3 regions of the Kitasatospora sp. NPDC051702 genome follow, and region 1 is predicted to be linked to each of the others. Evidence: riboswitches for the same ligand, from Rfam matches in the RefSeq annotation. Region 1 holds a riboswitch; each other region holds the start of a gene.

Region 1 (5,709 bases):
CAGGTTGATCTGGCCGCTGACCACGTTCTCCCAGGTCGGGGAGGTGGCGTCCTCGAAGTCGGCGAGCCAGATCCGCGCCCCGGAGTTGAGGGCGTTGATGACCATCTTGCGGTCGGTGGGACCGGTGATCTCGACCCGGCGGTCCTGGAGGGCGCGGGGCGCCTCGGCGACCTTCCAGTCGCCGGCCCGGACGTCGGCGGTCTCGGGGAGGAAGTCCAGCGTGCCGGCCTGCGCGATCTCCGCCCGGCGCGCCTTCCGTCGGGCCAGGAGTTCCTGTCGGCGCGCCTCGAACGTGCGGTGGAGGCCCACGACGAAGGCGACGGCCTCCGGGGTGAGCACCTCCTCCGCCCGGTGGACGCGCGGACCGGCGACAGTGACGACCGGAGCGGCGGGAGAGGCGCCGACGGGTCCCTGATCTGTAGCCATGGGCAGGACACTCCTAAGCGGTTGAGCCTGGCGAAGGGAGCTCCGGTGGGAACTTCCTTGATCGGAACCCACCTGTCGGCGGGTTCGATTCTGTAAGGTGGAGACTAGTTTCCGCGATACAGAATTTCAACGGTTTGTTGATGTGATCGCCGGGACTCTACTCCTCCCCGACAGCGAAGGGAACGCCGGTGGTTGCGACCCCCGACACAGCATCGACGACGGGCACCGACCGCGCGAGCGGCGGCGTGCAGTCCGTCGAGCGCGCCTTCCAGCTCCTGGAGGCGCTGGCCGACTCCGGTGGTGTCGCCACGCTCAGCGAGCTCTCCACCAGCTCCGGCCTGCCGATGCCGACCATCCACCGCCTGGTTCGTACCCTCGTCCAGCAGGGCTATGTGCGCCAGGACACCGCGCGCCGCTACACCCTCGGCCCCCGGCTGATCCGCCTCGGCGAGACGGCCGGCCGCCTGCTCGGCAGCTGGGCCCGTCCCTACCTGGCCGAACTCATGGAGGCCACCGGCGAGACCGCCAACCTGGCGGTGCTGGAGGGCGGCGAGGTGGTCTACGTCGGGCAGGTGCAGTCGCGGCGCTCGATGCGGATGTTCACCGAGGTCGGCCGGCGGGTGCAGCCGCACTGCACCGGCGTCGGCAAGGCGTTGCTCGCCCAGCTGCCCGAGGAGGAGGCGCGCGCGGTGCTCGGCCCCAACCCGCTGCCCGCGCACACCGAGTACACCGTCACCGACCCGCAGGAGCTGCTGGAGCAGCTCGCCGAGGCGCGCGAGCGCGGCTACGTGGTCGACGACCAGGAGCAGGAGATCGGCGTGCGCTGCATCGCGCTCGCCGTACCGGGCGCGCCCACGCCCACCGCGCTCTCCGTCTCCGGCCCCGAGGCCCGGATCCGCGCGCTGGAGGAGCAGGCCGGCGCCTCCGCGCTCGTCCCGGTGATGCACCACATCGCGGCCCGGCTGGGGCAGGTCCTGGCTCCCTGAACGGGCTCAGCCCCTCTCCCGGTGCGCCGGAGGCCGGCCTGACCCCGGATGCGCCGCAGGCCGGACGGCCCCCGGTGCGCCGGAGGTCCGACGAGCCGACTTCCGGTGCACCGGTGCGCCCGTCCAGGCGAACGGCTGGCGGGTTGTCCGGGCCCCCGGCGGCCGCCCCGCCACCCTGGGTGCGGGCGCGGCGCGCGACGGCGCGGGCCGCCGGAGCGCAAGGGCACGGGTGAGTCGCGATGGAACGCAGGAGCACGGGGCGTCGGGGATCCGGCGGGGTCGGTGGGGCCGGGCTGGTCGCCGTGGTGGCGGCGGGTTGCGCGGTGGCGGTGCTGGCCGCCGGGCCGTCCTGGGCGCTGCGCCGCCCCGAGCCGCGGCCGGTGGTGGACGTCGGCGCGGCCCTGGTCAAGCCCTCGAACTCCGACCTGGAGGTGGTCCGGATCGACCCGGACCCCGCTCCGCCCGGTGGCAGCACGACGATCCACGCATTCGTCGGGAACGGCGGCCCCGACACCACCGCCTCGCCGTTCACCGTCGTGGTCACCCTGCCGGAGGGGGTCACCCCCGAGGAGCCGTTCTTCCCCGAGGACTGCGAGGTGTTCCAGAACGGCCACCGGGTGCGCTGCGTCTTCCCCGCGGGGCTGAAGTCGGGGCGCAGCGCGACCGCGCTCGTCCCGGTCCGCCTCTCCCCCGACCTCCCGCTCGGCACCCTCCAGGGCGGCTGGGTCGCGGTGCGCGGCGCGGACGACAAGGACGAGACCAACAACCGGAAGCCGTTCGAGATCAGGGTGGTCGAGACGACCAACGACTGAGCCGGTACGCCCGAGCGCCCGGGGCCGAGTGGTCGGCCCCGGGCGCTCGGGCGTCAGCAGCCGGGAACGGGCTGCCGGCGGTGATCACGTGAGCCGTCGGGCCCGAGCGGCTGGACCCGACGGCTCACGCGTCAGCGGTAGACCCGGACGTAGTCCGCGGCCATGCTGAGCGGCGTGGTCCCCTGCGGCGCCGGGTGGTACTGCCCCGCGCACACCGAGAGGTTGAGGATCAGGTACGCCGACCAGTTGGCGCCGACGCCCTTGCCGTCCGAGAAGACCTTGACGCCGTTGACGTACCAGTCGACCGAGTTGGCGCCGTAGTAGGTGCCGATCGTCACCCACTGGTCCTTCGCGACGGCACCGGCGTCGGTGTAGTACTTGGCGTTGCCGGGGTTGACGTGGTTGGTCAGCTCCAGCAGGTTCGGGTTGTCGGGGTGGTACTCGAAGGAGTCGATCTCCCCGTTGCCGTTCTTCCAGGTCCACAGGGCCGGCCAGGCACCGGAACCGGACGGCAGCTTGACCCGGGTCTCGGCGTAGTCGCCGGTCTTGACCCGGAAGCCCTCGCTGGAGCCCTCGGTGGTCAGGAAGCCCGCGTTCCAGGCCTGCTTGCCGTTCTCCAGGGTGGTGCCGCTCGGCGCGGCCGTGAAGGTGGCGACCCCGTTGGCGACGCTGACGTTGTTCTTGTTCAGCAGGTCGAGCTTGTTGTCGTCCGGGTTGTGGTTCCCGTACCTGTAGGCGGTGCTCTTGTCACCGACCCAGCGCGAGCCCCAGGTGATCGAGCTGTTGAACTCGTCGGACCAGGTCAGCGCCTTGCCCGCGACCGGGGAGGCCGGGGTGCCCGCCGAGGGGCTCGCCGTGGCACCGGGGGTGCCGGTGGGGGACGGCGTCGGGGTGGCGGTGGGGGTCGCGGTGGGAGCCGGGGTCGGGGTCGCCGTGCCGGAGACCACCAGCTGCTGCGAGGGCAGGTTGTGCCAGGCGCCGCCGAGGTCCTGCCAGAAGCCGAACTGGCTGTACGTCCCGGCCGGCAGCGCGCGGGCACCGCTGGTGAAGGACAGCCCGCTCGGGCAGATCTGCACGTTGGAGAGGTTGCCGGGGAAGTCCAGGTTGGTGCCGCGCGCGTCGCGCACGCCCACACCCACCGTCTTCGCGGTGACGCAGGCCGAGGAGTGGACGGTCAGCGAGGCGGTGGCGGCCTTGTTGGCGACCATCGTCGCGGGGGCCAGCCGGTCCTGGGTGACGGTCGGGGTGGTGGCGGCGTGGGCGGCGACGGTCGCCGGGAGGCCCAGCAGACCGGCACCGCTGACGGCGACCGCCCCGGTGGCGGCGAGGGCGGCGAAGCGGCCCCGGTGGGCCGGGCGGGCGTGGCGCGGCGTGCGGCGCCGGAGGGCAGGCTGGTGCATGGGGTGTCCTCTGCGACGCCTGCGAGGTGAGCTGTCGGGTTCGGGCTGCAGTTGCCCGGCCGCCGGTGGGAGCGGCTTCACCCCTAGCCGCGACCCGCACGCGGGAGAGCGTGCGGGCCGGGCGCTGACCTTGGTTCCCCCGCTCCCGTCCACTGTGGTCCTCGGTTGCCCGCCGGCGGGTGGACGGGACTCGGCGTCCCGGCGGCGGGGTCCGCGTGGCGGACGGCCGTTGCAGGCTAGGCAGACCGTCCGTGAACGGACAACTCTGCCGGGCGGGTTGTCACGCAGCTCACAGTGGTGTCGATCAACGACGCTGCGTGGCGGTCGAGTTGATCATCCCCTCGGCCGAGCCGGGCGTCCACCCGGCTCCCGGCCTGCGCCGCCGGCGCCCGGCGACCGGAGGACGGCTCGCCGGTGCCGCCGAGGGACGTCCGGCGGGCGCCCGCCCGGTGCGCCCTCCGGCGCGGCCGACTCCCCCGGCCGCGCCCGGCACAACTGCACCCGCCGGGCTCGCCCGGTCGGATAAATTGGAGGTCCGACATCTTCCGCAGTGCACAAGACCCCACGGACCACCCGTGCGCACCCCACCGGGAACGAGGTACCGCCCCACCATGACCGCGCCCCTGCCCGCCTTCGCCGGCCGCACCTACCTCTTCCGGGCCGACAACGGCGCGGCCTTCCGCAACGCCTACTCGGCCGACGGCACGCGGCTGCGCTGGGAGGGCCTCGGCGAGTCCGCGGGCCAGTGGGAGGACGTGCGGCTGCACGTCGCCGAGGTGGCGCCGGAGATCTACTTCGTCAGCTGGACGGAGCAGAGCGGGATCACCGTCAGCCACGTGATGGACCTCGGCAGGCTGACGGTCCGCGCCTTCTGGACATTCGAGGGCGAGGGCGGCCGGGTGGGCGAGCTGCACACCGGGACCCTGGAGCGGGTGGCCTGACCGATCGGTCCGGGCGGTCCGGCCGGGGGCCGCTGCGGTCCGGGGCCGTTGCGGTCCGGAGCCGTTACGGTCAGGGGTCGGTCGGGCCTGGGCCGGGCTCGGGCCTGGGCCGGGCTCGGGCCTGGGCCGGTCGGACCGGGGCTCAGACGGTCTGGTTGGGCACCTTGAGGTGCTGGGACAGCCACTCGAGCGAGGAGGGCAGCAGCGCGCTCCACGTCTCGAAGTTGTGGCCGCCGTTCTCCAGCATGCTGTAGGACACCTTCATCGGGTCCTTCACCGCGTCGACGAAGGCCTCGGTCTCGCGCCGGTAGTCGCCGTCGCCCTTCTTGGTGCCGGCGAGGAGCACGGACACCTTCGGCTGCGGCAGGTTCTTCAGCCGCCACAACAGGTTCGCCTCGTTTCGGCGCTGGCTGCTGCCGCCGAACAGGTCCCCCGTGGTCGGGTCGTCCGCCGCGTCGTAGTAGGCGGAGAGCGCGACGGCCGTCGGGAAGACGTCGGGGTGGCGCATGGCCAGCTTGAGCGCGCAGTAGCCACCGGTGGAGTTGCCCATGAAGGCCCAGGCCTGCGGGTCCGCGGAGACCCGGTAGCTCGCCTGGATCGCCGAGGGGACGTCCTTGGTGAAGTAGGTGTCGGACTGCGCGCCGCCCGGGATGTCCTCGCACTCGGTGTCCTGCGGCAGGGCGGGCGAGGGGCGCACCAGGACCATGACGGTCGGCTGCATCCGGCCCTCCTGGAGCAGCTTGAGCGCCGCGCCGGGGTAGTTGAAGCGCGTGATCAGGTTCTCGGCGATCCCCGGGAACCCGGTGCTCACGATCACCGCCGGGAACTGCTTCTGCGCGTACTCCGGCTGGAAGTACTGCGGCGGCAGGTAGACGTAGCCCTCGGTGGAGAGGCGACTGACCGCGCCGTCGATCCGCACCTTGCGGATCTCCCCCGACTGGGCGGGCTCGCGGCCCATCGCGCCGCCGCCCTTGACGGAGGCGTGGCCGATCGTCTCCACGAGCAGGCGCCCGGAGGCGTCCGCCTTGTTGTGGATGACCACCGGTCCGGTGTCGCCGGTGCCCAGCAGGTCGTCCCAACTGCTGTAGAAAGCGAAGTAGTTGTTGGCCACCAGGCCGAGCGCGGCGAGCACCGCGAGCTGGGT
Region 2 (5,709 bases), on a different contig from region 1:
AGCGGCCCGGGCATGAGGCCCGGGCGTCGTGACCCGGGCACTGAGGCTCGGGCGCCGCGGGCGGGTGGGGCGCGGCCGCGGATCCGGCGGCGTTCCGGCTGACCTCGGCTGTTAGGCTTGCGAAGCGTGAGCGCGAAGCCCCAGATCCCCAATGTCCTGGCCTCCCGGTACGCCTCGGCGACCCTGGCCCAGCTGTGGTCCCCCGAGCACAAGGTGGTCCTCGAGCGCCACCTGTGGCTCGCCGTCCTGAAGGCCCAGCAGGACCTCGGTGTCGAGGTGCCGGCGAACGCCGTCGCCGACTACGAGCGGGTGATCGACCAGGTCGACCTCGGCTCGATCGCCGCCCGTGAGCGGATCACCCGCCACGACGTGAAGGCCCGGATCGAGGAGTTCAGCGAGCTCGCCGGCCACGAGCAGATCCACAAGGGCATGACGTCCCGGGACCTGACCGAGAACGTCGAGCAGCTGCAGGTCCGCCAGTCGCTGGAGCACGTGCGCGACCGCACGGTGGCCGTGCTGGTCCGGCTGGCCCGCCTGGCCGCCGAGCACTCCGAGCTGGTCATGGCCGGCCGCTCGCACAACGTGGCCGCGCAGGCCACCACTCTGGGCAAGCGCTTCGCCTCGATCGCCGACGAGCTGCTGGTCGCCTTCCGCCGCCTGGAGGAGCTGATCGCCCGCTACCCGCTGCGCGGGATCAAGGGCCCGGTCGGCACCGCCCAGGACATGCTGGACCTGCTCGGCGGCGACACCGCGAAGCTGGCCGAGCTGGAGCAGCGGGTCGCCGGCCACCTCGGCTTCGAGAACGTGCTGACCAGCGTCGGCCAGGTCTACCCGCGCTCGCTGGACTTCGAGGTGCTCACCGCCCTCGTCCAGCTGGCCGCCGCGCCGTCCAGCCTGGCCAAGACCATCCGTCTGATGGCCGGCCACGAGCTGGTCACGGAGGGCTTCAAGGAGGGCCAGGTCGGCTCCTCGGCGATGCCGCACAAGATGAACACCCGTTCCTGCGAGCGGGTCAACGGCCTCGCGGTCATCCTGCGCGGCTACGCCTCGATGACCGGCGAGCTGGCCGGCGACCAGTGGAACGAGGGCGACGTCTCCTGCTCCGTGGTGCGCCGGGTCGCGCTGCCGGACGCGTTCTTCGCCTTCGACGGCCTGCTGGAGACCTTCCTGACCGTCCTCGACGAGTTCGGCGCCTTCCCCGCCGTGATCGAGACCGAGCTGGACCGCTACCTGCCGTTCCTCGCCACCACCAAGGTGCTGATGGGTGCGGTGCGGGCGGGCGTCGGCCGGGAGACCGGGCACGAGGTCATCAAGGAGCACGCCGTCGCCTCCGCGCTGGCGATGCGTGCCGGCGCCCGGGAGAACGAGCTGCTGGACCGCCTGGCCGCCGACGAGCGGATCCCGCTGGACCGGGCCGCGCTGGACGCCCTGCTGGCCGACCGGCTCTCCTTCACCGGTGCGGCCGGTGCCCAGGTCGCCGAGGTCGTCCGCCAGGTGGAGGCCGTCGCCGCCGCCTACCCGGAGGCCGCCAAGTACGCGCCGGGCGACATCCTCTGACGTCGCCTCAGCCCGACGAGGGCCCCGCCGCCGTTCCGGTGGCGGGGCCCTCGTCCGTGTGCACGTGGCCCGGGTCGAGCGGCGGGGTGGTGCCGCAGGTCCACGCGCAGTCCGGCTCGGCGACGGGGTGGTCCTCCGGCGCGAGCACGTTTCCGCGGACGGTGGCGAGGGCGGTCAGCCCGCCGGCGCAGAGCAGACCGGCACAGATCAGCATCGCGGTGTGGAAGGCGGAGTCCACCGCGGACGGCACCCGGTAGGCGTCGCCGCTGAGCCCGGCGAGCGCCGGCAGGGCGGCGACCGCGAGCAGACCGGCCGCGCGGGCGGCGGCGTTGTTGACGCCGCTGGCGATGCCCGCGTGCCGCACCTCGACCGCGGCCAGCACCGTCGCGGTCAGCGGCGCCACCAGCAGGGTCATCCCGCAGCCCATCACCGTCACGGCCGGCAGCACGTCGGCCCAGTAGGTGGAGCCGGCGCCGATGCGCAGCATCAGCAGCACCCCGGCGGCGCACAGCAGCGGCCCGACGGTCAGCGGGATCCGCGGGCCGATCCGCTTGCCCAGCCGCCCGGCGCGCGCCGAGAACGTGAGCATCAGCACGGTGATCGGGACCAGGGCGAGGCCGGAGACCAGCGGGGAGAAGCCCGAGACGATCTGCAGCTGCACGACCAGCAGGAAGAACACCCCGCTGAACGCCGCGTAGACGCACAGGGTGACCAGGTTCACGGCGGTGAACAGCCGGGAGGAGAAGAGGCCGAGCGGCAGCATCGGCTCGGCGGCGCGGCGTTCGACCGTGAGGAAGGCCGCGCCGAGCACCAGCCCGACCGCTCCGGCGAACCAGACCGCGGGGGAGAGGCCCTCCCCGGCGGCGGTCAACGCGTAGGTGAGCGCACCGAGGGCGAGCGCGGCGAGCAGCGCACCGAGGACGTCGAAGCGACCGGTGGCGCTCTCGTCCCGGCTCTCCGGGACGTGCCGGGCGCCGACCGCGACGACGGCGGCCGCCAGCGGCAGGTTGAGCAGGAAGATCCACCGCCAGCCGGGGCCGTCCACCAGCCAGCCGCCGAGGAACGGGCCGACCGCCGCCGACACGCCGCCGAGCCCCGACCACAGGCCGACCGCCGCCGAGCGGTCCTCCGGGTGGAAGACGGCCTGCAGCATGGCGAGCGAACCGGGGGTGAGCAGCGCGCCGCCGATGCCCTGCACGGCGCGGGCCGCGACCAGCACCTGGATGGTGGGGGCGGCGGCGCAGGCCGCCGAGGCGGCGGCGAACCAGACCACCCCGATCAGGAACACCCGGCGCCGGCCGTACCGGTCGCCGAGCGCGCCGCCGAGCAGGATCAGCCCGGCGAGCGTCAGCAGATAGGCGTTCAGGGTCCATTGCAGGGAGGCGAGGGAGGCACCGAGGTCGGTGCCGATCCGGGGCAGCGCGACGTTCACCACGGTGCCGTCGAGCATCGCCATGCTGGAGCCGAGCACGGTTGCCAGGAGTACCCAGCGTCCCTGCGCGGTGCCCAGGCGCAGGGTGCCGGCCGCGGAGGTGGCCACGGCCCGATCCTGCGCCCCGCGGGGCCCGCGTGACAAGGGTCACCGGGGGGTGTGTCGACGGTGTGCGGTGCGTGAGCGAACGGTCGCGCAGCGGTGGCGGGATCGGCGCAGCGTCGTGGATCAGTGGCGCCGGGTGAATGGATTGTGCACGCACGGTGCAGCCGATCATTCGGAGTGTCACGGCCTCGGCGGGGATGGTTGTCCGTTCAAGAGATCGACATTGCTTCACCCGGACGGATGGGTTTTAGTTCAGCGACCGCCCGGCCAGTCCGGACGGATCCGCCGGGTGGAACGCCGAATCCTGCCGCTGCCCGGTGGTTCGAACTGAACTCTGTACGGCAGGAGCGGGGGACCCACAGGTAAGTCGCCGGACCGGGATCGGCACGCGCTTCGCGTACCGGATCCCAGGGCCGGCTTGGGGTGAAGCCGCGCATGCGGCCGGGCAACTCCAGCCCGAACCCGACAGCTCACCTCGCAGGCGTCGGAGAGGAAACTTCCATGCCTGCTCAGGCTCGTCGTATCGCCCTGCCCCGCGCCGCCCGCATCGGCATCGCCACCGCGGTCACCGGGGTCTCCTTCGCCTTTCCGCTCGTGGCCGCCGTGAGCGCCCAGGCGCACACCGCCCCGGCCGCCCCGGCCGCGCAGAGCTCCACCTGGACCGGCGCCACCAGCGTCGACGCCAAGCCGGCCGCCCCGGCCGCCGCTCCCGTCACCGCCCCGGCCCAGGCCGAGAGCTACCGCGTCGTCAGCGGTGACACCCTGTCGAAGATCGCCGACGCCAAGCACGTCGACGGTGGCTGGCAGGCGCTGTACGAGCACAACCGCTCGGTCGTCGGCGGCAACCCGAACCTGATCTTCCCGGGTCAGCACCTCTCGATCGCCGGCCACGCCGCGCCGTCCGCGGACGCCGCCCCGGCGAAGCCCGCCGCCCCGGCCGCCCCGGCCAAGCCCGCCGCCCCGGCCAAGCCGAAGGCCCAGGTGCAGGCCAAGACCGAGGCCGCCAAGCCGTCCGCCCCGGTCCAGACCCAGGTGCAGACCGCCGCCCCGAAGCCGGCCGCCGCCGTCACCGCCGCCCCGGCCGCCGCCAGCACCTCGGGCTTCGTCGCCCCGCTGGCCAACCCGAAGCTGGGCACCGCCTACGGCGTGGCCGGTTCGATGTGGGCCTCCGGCCACCACACCGGCCAGGACTTCGTCGCCTCCACCGGCACCCCGCTGCGCGCCGTCGCCAACGGCGTCGTGGTGAAGGCCGGCAACGGTGGCGCCTACGGCAACGAGGTCGAGATCAAGCTCGCCGACGGCCACTACGCCGAGTACGCGCACCTCTCCTCGATCGGCGTGTCGATCGGTCAGACCGTCACCGTCGGCCAGCAGATCGGCCTCTCCGGTGCGACCGGCAACGTGACCGGCCCGCACCTGCACTTCGAGATCCGCACCGGCTCCGAGTACGGCTCGGACATCGACCCGGTCGCCTACCTGCGGGCGCACGGCGTCGCTCTCTGACCCTGACGGGTCGAGGGCCCGGTCCCGCCGGACGGGCCTTTCGGGACTACCGCTGATGCGGGGCGAAACGATCCTCCGGGATGGTCATGTCGGGTGACCGCTCGACCGGGTGATCGCCGCAACGGCGGACATGGGCGCGGGACACGCCCAGGCCGGCCCGGCTCGCGAGACCTCCCTCGCGAGCCGGGCCGGCCGCTGCCGTTTCCGCCGCCGTTCCCGGGGACGTTCCCGGTGCGTCTCCGCTTCCGGCGCCGGCGCGCGCAACGGGCGGACGCGCCGGGGGTGTGACGTCGGCCCCGGGGGCGTCCGCCGCCTGCCGCCTGTCGGGTGCCGTTCGCCGGGTGCCGTTCGCCGGGCTGCGGGTTCAGAGCCGGTGGACGGGCAGGCCCTGCTCCGCGGCGTTCAGCAGCTCGTGCACCCGCTGGCCGAACTCCTCGGTGTCGGCGACGGGTTCGGGGAAGACCAGGCGGACGTCGCGGTGGCCGTGCGGGTGGTCCAGGCGCAGCACCAGGCCGTGCCGGTCCAGGGCGAGCGGCCGGACGTCCGGCCGCCCGGCGAGCAGCGCCGGGTCGAGCAGCCGGGTGAGGACGGCGACGGCGTCCGCGTGGTCGTCGGCGAGGTGGGTGAGCAGTGCGGCCTCGTACCGGGCCAGCGGGTCGGGCGCGGCGTGGGCGAGGTCGGCGGCGGTGAGGGCGCCGGTGCCGTACGGGGTGGACAGGACGGCGTGGGCGACGTCCACACGCAGGTGGACGCTGATGCCGTCGTCGGCGAGGTGGGCCAGGTGCAGCCGGCCGGCCAGGGTGAGGCGGGCGCGGATCCGGTCGCGGACGGCGACGGGGGAGACATCGGTGACGTCGAGCACGACCGCGAGGCCGTCGGTCTCGCGCGCGGCGGCGGTGGAGAGCGGGGAGCCGAGCGGGGCGCGCAGGCGCAGCCGGGAGCCGTGGACGGAGACCGGGGTGTCCAGGTCGTGGTGCTCGCCGAGGGCGCGGACGGTGAGCGAGGAGGTCGCGGCGAGGAGGCTGTGGACCCGTTCGGCGGTGGTGGGCTCGGGCACCGGGGCGTCGTCGGTGGGCAGACTCATGACGGACCTCCAGTTGGTTAGGTGAGCC
Region 3 (5,709 bases), on a different contig from region 1:
AGCGCGGCTCGCCGCGACAGCCCGCGGCGGGGTATGTCGACCGGATCGGACGGCGGCGGGCTCAGAGCCGGACCACCCCGGCGACCGGCATCGCGTTGACGCTCTCGTAGCGGACCTTGGCGCCCGGGTAGGGGGCGTGCACGATCACCCCGCCGCCGGCGTACATCCCGACGTGGTGCATGTCCCGGTAGAAGATCACCAGGTCTCCCGGCCGCGCTTCGGAGAGGCTGACCCGCTGGCCGGCGTACGCCTGGGCCTGCGAGGTGCGCGGCAGGGTCACTCCGGCCTGCCGCCAGCTGTAGTACATCAGACCGGAGCAGTCGAAGGCGCGCGGCCCGGTGGAGCCGTAGACGTAGGGCGAGCCGATCATCCGCACCGCGGCGGCCAGTGCGGCCGCCCCGCGCTCGGAGGCGGGCGGGGCGCTGCCGAGGTCCAGCCGGTCGGTGCCACGGGTGGCCCGCTGCTCGGCGTCCCTGGCGTCCTGGGCGGCCAGCCGGGCGCGCTCGGCGGCGCCCAGGCTGTTGAGCAGCCGCTGCGCCTTGGCGAGCCGCTGCTGGACCTGCTGCTTGCCCTCGGCGAGCGAGCGGCGGGCCTGTTCCAGTTCGGCGAGCTTGCCGGAGGTCTCGGTGCGGCGCTGGTCGAGCCGGCGCTGGCGGGTGACCAGCTCGTGCAGGGTCTCCTGCTGCCGCTCGGCGGCCTGGTCCAGGGTGCGGGCCCGGGTCAGGTAGCCCTCGGGGTCGGTGGAGAGCATCAGCTGGACGGTCTGTGCCAGGCCGCCGCCGCGGTACTCGGCGCCGGCCACGCTCGCCAGGTCGCCGCGCAGCTGGTTGAGCTGTTCCTGGCCGACGGCGATCTCGCCCTGGAGGGCGGTCGTCTCGCCCTGGAGGCGCTGCTGGGCCTCCAGCGCGGCGTTGTACCGCTCGGACGCCTGCTCGGCCTCGTCGTAGAGCTGTTCGACCTGCGCCTTGACGTCCTTGCGGCTGGGCGGCTCGGGCGCCCCGGGGGCGGCCTGGGCACTGCCGCCGGTCGTGACGCCCAGGGCGGTGGTGGCGGCCGCGGTCAGCACCAGCGCACGGGCGAGCAGTTGGGAACGGCGGTGCACGGGCATGGCGGCGGCGGCTCCAGTCCTGCGGCACGGCCCCGCCGCCGCACCCGGTGGGCGGTCTGGAAGCGGGAGTCCGGTGGCAGACGTTAGCGAGTCCGGGCAAGCGAGTCCAAACCCCTCCGGACCCGAATATTCGACCACCAATCGGACATCCGTCCGTGCCCGGTGGAAAAGCCGCAGGCCCGGCCCTCCGTGACGGAGGGCCGGGCCCGGGTGCTCCGGAGCGGGGATCAGACCCGCACGATGGAGGCCAGCGGCATGTTGGAGACCGCCTCGTAGCGCACCGACGCACCCGGCTTGGGCGCGTGCAGCACCTGGCCGTTGCCGGCGTAGATCCCCACGTGGTGGGCGTCGCTGTAGAAGATGAGCAGGTCGCCGGGCTGCGCCTGGGAGAGGTCGCTGCCGATCCGGGTGCCGGCACCGGCCTGCTCCTGCGAGGTCCGCGGGAGCGACACGCCGGCCTGGTTGAACGCCCAGACCATCAGGCCCGAGCAGTCGAACGAGCTGGGGCCGGTGGCGCCGTAGACGTACGGCGAGCCGACCTTGGTGGCGGCGATGGACAGCGCCGCGGCACCGCGGGAGCTGCCGGCGGCGACCGGCTTGGGGGCGGGCGCCGAGGTGGTCGGGGCGCTCAGGTCGGTGCGGTTGCTGTCCCGCGAGGAGCGGTCGGCGGCCTGCTGCGCGGCCTGCTGCTGGGCGGCCTTCGCGGCGGCGTCGGCCTTGGCCTTGGCCTCGGCGGCGGCCTTCTCCTCGGCCGCGCGGAGCGCCTGGCGCTCCTGCTCGGTCAGCGTGTTGAGGAGGTCCTGCGCGGCCTTGAGCTTGCCCTGGACCTCGTCCTTGGCGGCCTTCAGCTGCTGAGTGGTGGTCTCCATCTCGGCGAGCTTGCCCTGGGCCTCGGTGCGCACCTGGTCGAGCTTGCGCTGCTCGTCCTGGAGCTGCTTCAGCTGCCCCTTCTGGGTGTCACCGGCCTGGTTCAGCGTGCCGGCCTGGTTGAGGAAGTTGTCCGGGCTCGCGGAGAACATCAGCTGGACGGTCTGGGATATGCCGCCGTTGCGGTACTGCTCGCCGGCGATCTCGGCCAGGCCGCCCTGCAGGTCGGTCACCTGCGCCTGCTGCCGCGCCACCTGGTCCTGCAGGCCGGTGACCTGCTTCTGCAGCTCCTGCTGCTTCTCCTGGGCGGCGTTGAGCTTCTCGGTGGCGACCTCGGCCTGCTCGTTGAGCTGGTCGACCTGCTCCTTGACCTGGTCCTTGGTCGGCTGCGGGTCGGCGTGGGCGCCGGACTGCGCGGACAGCGCGACCGCCGCGGCGGCGACACCGGTCAGGATCGACACCCTGGCGCGGCCGGCGGGCTTGGGACGACGATGGGACGCCACGAAGGCGGGCTCCTTCTTCCTACGTCCGCCTACCGGGTGAGCTGACGGGTTCGGGCCGGAAGCGGGCCCTACGGCGCCTCACGGCCGTTCCACCGGCCGACCTGACGCCGATTCACCCCGGAGGAACGTGGTTCCCCGGCTCCGCTCCACAGCGCCCCCGACCACTGGGCTCCCCGCCGGGCGGCCCTTCGGCCTGCCCCGCTGCTTCGCGAACTCGACGGAAACCACCGCCGCCACCCTGGCTGGGCGATCGACAGTGCGGTGGTTCGAGGCACGACCCTAGTAACTGAACCGTGATCCGTTCAAATCCTTGTCAGAAAAAAGATGGAAGAAGACCCAAGTTCATTTGTGAATATGACCGATGGTGATCACCACCGCACGCAAAGCTGATCGGCTTTCATCGCAAGGCCGTTCAGGAACCCGGGGCGCGCAGAAATCCGAACGCCACCCCCGGTCGGGAGTGGCGGGGATCACAGGGCCGGCGACGGCCCCGCGGCGGCTGTCCCGCCGTCAGACCCGGCGGATGGTGTTGATCGGCATCGCGTCGGCCTTCATCACCTTCACCACGTCACCGGTGTGCGGGGCGTGCACCACCATGCCGTTGCCGATGTACATCCCGACGTGGTGCCGGTCGCTGCCGTAGATCACCAGGTCGCCCGGCTGGGCCTGGTCCAGCGAGGGCACCCGGGTGCCGACGTTGCCCTGCTCCTGCGAGGTGCGCGGCAGCGAGACGCCGGCCTGAGCGTACGACCAGACCATCAGGCCCGAGCAGTCGAAGGTGGTCGAGCCGGTGGCGCCCCAGACGTACGGCGAACCCTGCTTGCTCATCGCCTTGGCGACGGCCACGGCCGCGTACCCGCTCGCGGGCGGCAGGCTGCTGAGGTCGACCCGGTCCGCGCCGCGCGAGGCCCGGTCGTCCTGCGCCTGCTGGGCGCGCAGCGCGGCCCGCTCGGAGGCGCTGAGCGAGTTCAGCAGGTCCTGGGCGGCCTTGAGCTTCTGGTTGACGTCCGACTTGGCCTGGTTCAGGTCCTTGGTCGTGGAGTCCAGCGAGGCCAGCACGGCGGCGGCCTCGGCCTTCTCCTGGTCCAGCCGGCGCTGCTGGTCCAGCAGCCCCTTGAGCGCCTCGGCCTGGCTGGTGCTGGCCTGCTGGACGCTGGAGGCCTTGTCCAGGTACCCGGACGGGTCGGAGGAGAGCATCAGCTGGACGGACGGGTCGATGCCGCCGGTGCGGTACTGCTCGCCCGCCACCTCGGCCAGGCCCGTCTGCAGCTGGGTCATCTGCTCCTGGCTGCGGGCCACCTGGTCCTGCAGCTGGTCGGCCTGCTTGCGGAGCTGGTCGGACCGCTCCTTGGCGCCGTTGTACTTCTCGGCCGCCTGCTCCTGCTCCTGCTGGAGCTGGTCGATCTGCGCCTTGACGTCCGTCTTGTTCGGCTGGGGCGCGGCGTGCGCGGCCACCTGGGCGGAGAGGGCGACCGCGGTCGCAGCAGCAGCGGTGAGCACGGAGACCCGCGCGCGGCTCGGCTGCTTGGGACGGCGGTGGGAGGCCAAGGACCGGCTCCTTCTTCCATCGGCCTCACCCGATCAGGTGAGAATCCGGAAAATAGGTTTGACGCCAGACCCTAGTGAAGATCCAAGGGATTTTCCACTCCCCCGATGGCGTGAACTCCACCCTCCCGCTGACTTCACGAGATCCCCACACCACCCCGAACCGGTCGCTGACCAGCCGTCATCCCGCCCGGGCGGGGTTCAGGGCCGCGCCAGGCGGTTCAGCAGCAGCACCGACGCCACCGGGCGTGCGCCCGCCTTCCGCACGCCCTCGGCCACCTCGCGGTCGGTGGACACCACCACCACCGGACGGCCCTGCGGCTCGGCCCGCACCAGACGCCGGATCAGCTCGTCCGCCGTCTCGCCGGTCCGGCTGAACCGCACCCGCACCCCGCGCGGTGGCGCCATGATCACCGGGACGTCCAGGTCCTGCCCGTCGAACACGCAGGTGACCTCCGCCTGGGTGCGCTGGGCGAGCATCGCCAGACCGCCCAGCAGCCGCAGCCGCTGCTGCTCGAGCGGCAGCGTCGGATAGCCGGTCTTCGTCACGTTGTAGCCGTCCACCACCAGGTGCACCTGCGGGATCGCCAGCAGCTGGTCCAGCAGCGCCGGGTCGTCCTCGGCCAGGCCGCGCCGGGCCACGTCGTGCGGCGAGGCCGACCCGGGCACCACGGCCTCGACCAGGTCCGCTGGCCGGATCTGCGAGACCGGCAGCGCCAGCTCCCGCTGCAGCCCCTGCGCCGACTGCAGCACGGTGTCCAGCAGCAGCCGCAGCCGCATGTCCTCGACGCTGCGCCCCTCCCGGGCCGACCGGCGCGCCTGCTCGGCCGAGGTCTCCAACTCGCCGACCCGGTGCCGCAGGCGGCGCGCCTCGGTCTCGGCGGCGCCGCGCTCGGCGGCCGCCTGCGCCTTCACCGCCTCCAGCTCGCCGGCCAGCCGGCGGGTCTCGGCCTGCGCGCGGCGGGTGTCGCTCTCCAGGGAGCGCACCTTCTTGCGCAGCGACTCCGCCTCCCGGCGGACGTCCTCGGACTCCGCGCGCTGGCGGTCCAGGTCCGCCCGGGCGGCGGAGCGCAGCTCCGCCAGTTCGGCCTGCAGCTTCTCCACCAGCCGGGCGGCCTCGGCGGCCGCGCCCTCGGCCCCGACCCGCTCCGCCTCGTCGCCGGCCTCGGCGACCAGCCGGCTCCAGCCCGCCGAGCGCACCAGGTAGGCGGCGGCCGCGACGTCCATCGGATCGGCGGCGCTCGGGACGCTGCCCGACTCCAACGCCTTCACCAGGTCCGGCTGGCCCAGCCGCAGCCGCTCCGCTATCCGCACCCGGAAGGCCGGCTCCGACTCCAGCGCCGCGGCCAGCGCGGTCGCCGCGTACTTGGCCCGGCGGGCCGGGGTGAACTTCACGTACTGACGCAGGCTCTGCGGCAGCTCACCGGGCGGCAGACCGCCGAGCGCGTCCGAGGCCAGCCCGACCACCCGTCGGCGCACCCCCTCGGGCAGCGGCCGGTCCAGCTTCTCCACGACGCGCTCCGGCGCCGGGCCCTCGCCGGCGCCGGGGTCCTCGCCGGGCACCACGGACTCGGACGCGGCGGCGCCGGCCGCCGGCGGCTGCGCGTCGGCAGCGGGCTGAAGCCCCTGCGCTTCGGCGGGCTCCCTCGCTGCGTCCACCACGTCCTCGGCTCCGATCCTGGTCCT

Evidence for each region. A riboswitch is a leader RNA that binds a small molecule or an ion and turns the genes downstream of it on or off. The one in region 1 is predicted to bind cyclic di-AMP.
Region 2: linked by a shared signal. The riboswitch ahead of AB0N04_RS20700 (LysM peptidoglycan-binding domain-containing M23 family metallopeptidase) and the one ahead of AB0N04_RS01565 (glycoside hydrolase family 16 protein) in region 1 are both predicted to bind cyclic di-AMP.
Region 3: linked by a shared signal. The riboswitch ahead of AB0N04_RS04295 (NlpC/P60 family protein) and the one ahead of AB0N04_RS01565 (glycoside hydrolase family 16 protein) in region 1 are both predicted to bind cyclic di-AMP.

The regions. Positions count from the first base shown of each region.
Region 1 covers NZ_JBFAZB010000001.1:369,501-375,209, reverse strand. The annotation lists gene aceB (malate synthase A) at 1-426, opposite strand, end outside; gene AB0N04_RS01575 (IclR family transcriptional regulator) at 615-1,412, shown strand; gene AB0N04_RS01570 (hypothetical protein) at 1,652-2,224, shown strand; gene AB0N04_RS01565 (glycoside hydrolase family 16 protein) at 2,356-3,624, opposite strand; cyclic di-AMP (ydaO/yuaA leader) riboswitch at 3,633-3,791, opposite strand; gene AB0N04_RS01560 (MoaF N-terminal domain-containing protein) at 4,236-4,565, shown strand; gene AB0N04_RS01555 (alpha/beta hydrolase-fold protein) at 4,708-5,709, opposite strand, start outside.
Region 2 covers NZ_JBFAZB010000024.1:33,430-39,138, forward strand. The annotation lists gene purB (adenylosuccinate lyase) at 127-1,557, shown strand; gene AB0N04_RS20695 (MFS transporter) at 1,565-3,097, opposite strand; cyclic di-AMP (ydaO/yuaA leader) riboswitch at 3,410-3,593, shown strand; gene AB0N04_RS20700 (LysM peptidoglycan-binding domain-containing M23 family metallopeptidase) at 3,596-4,597, shown strand; gene AB0N04_RS20705 (DUF2470 domain-containing protein) at 4,962-5,681, opposite strand.
Region 3 covers NZ_JBFAZB010000003.1:168,647-174,355, reverse strand. The annotation lists gene AB0N04_RS04300 (NlpC/P60 family protein) at 62-1,108, opposite strand; gene AB0N04_RS04295 (NlpC/P60 family protein) at 1,336-2,478, opposite strand; cyclic di-AMP (ydaO/yuaA leader) riboswitch at 2,489-2,642, opposite strand; gene AB0N04_RS04290 (NlpC/P60 family protein) at 2,989-4,026, opposite strand; gene AB0N04_RS04285 (NYN domain-containing protein) at 4,225-5,586, opposite strand.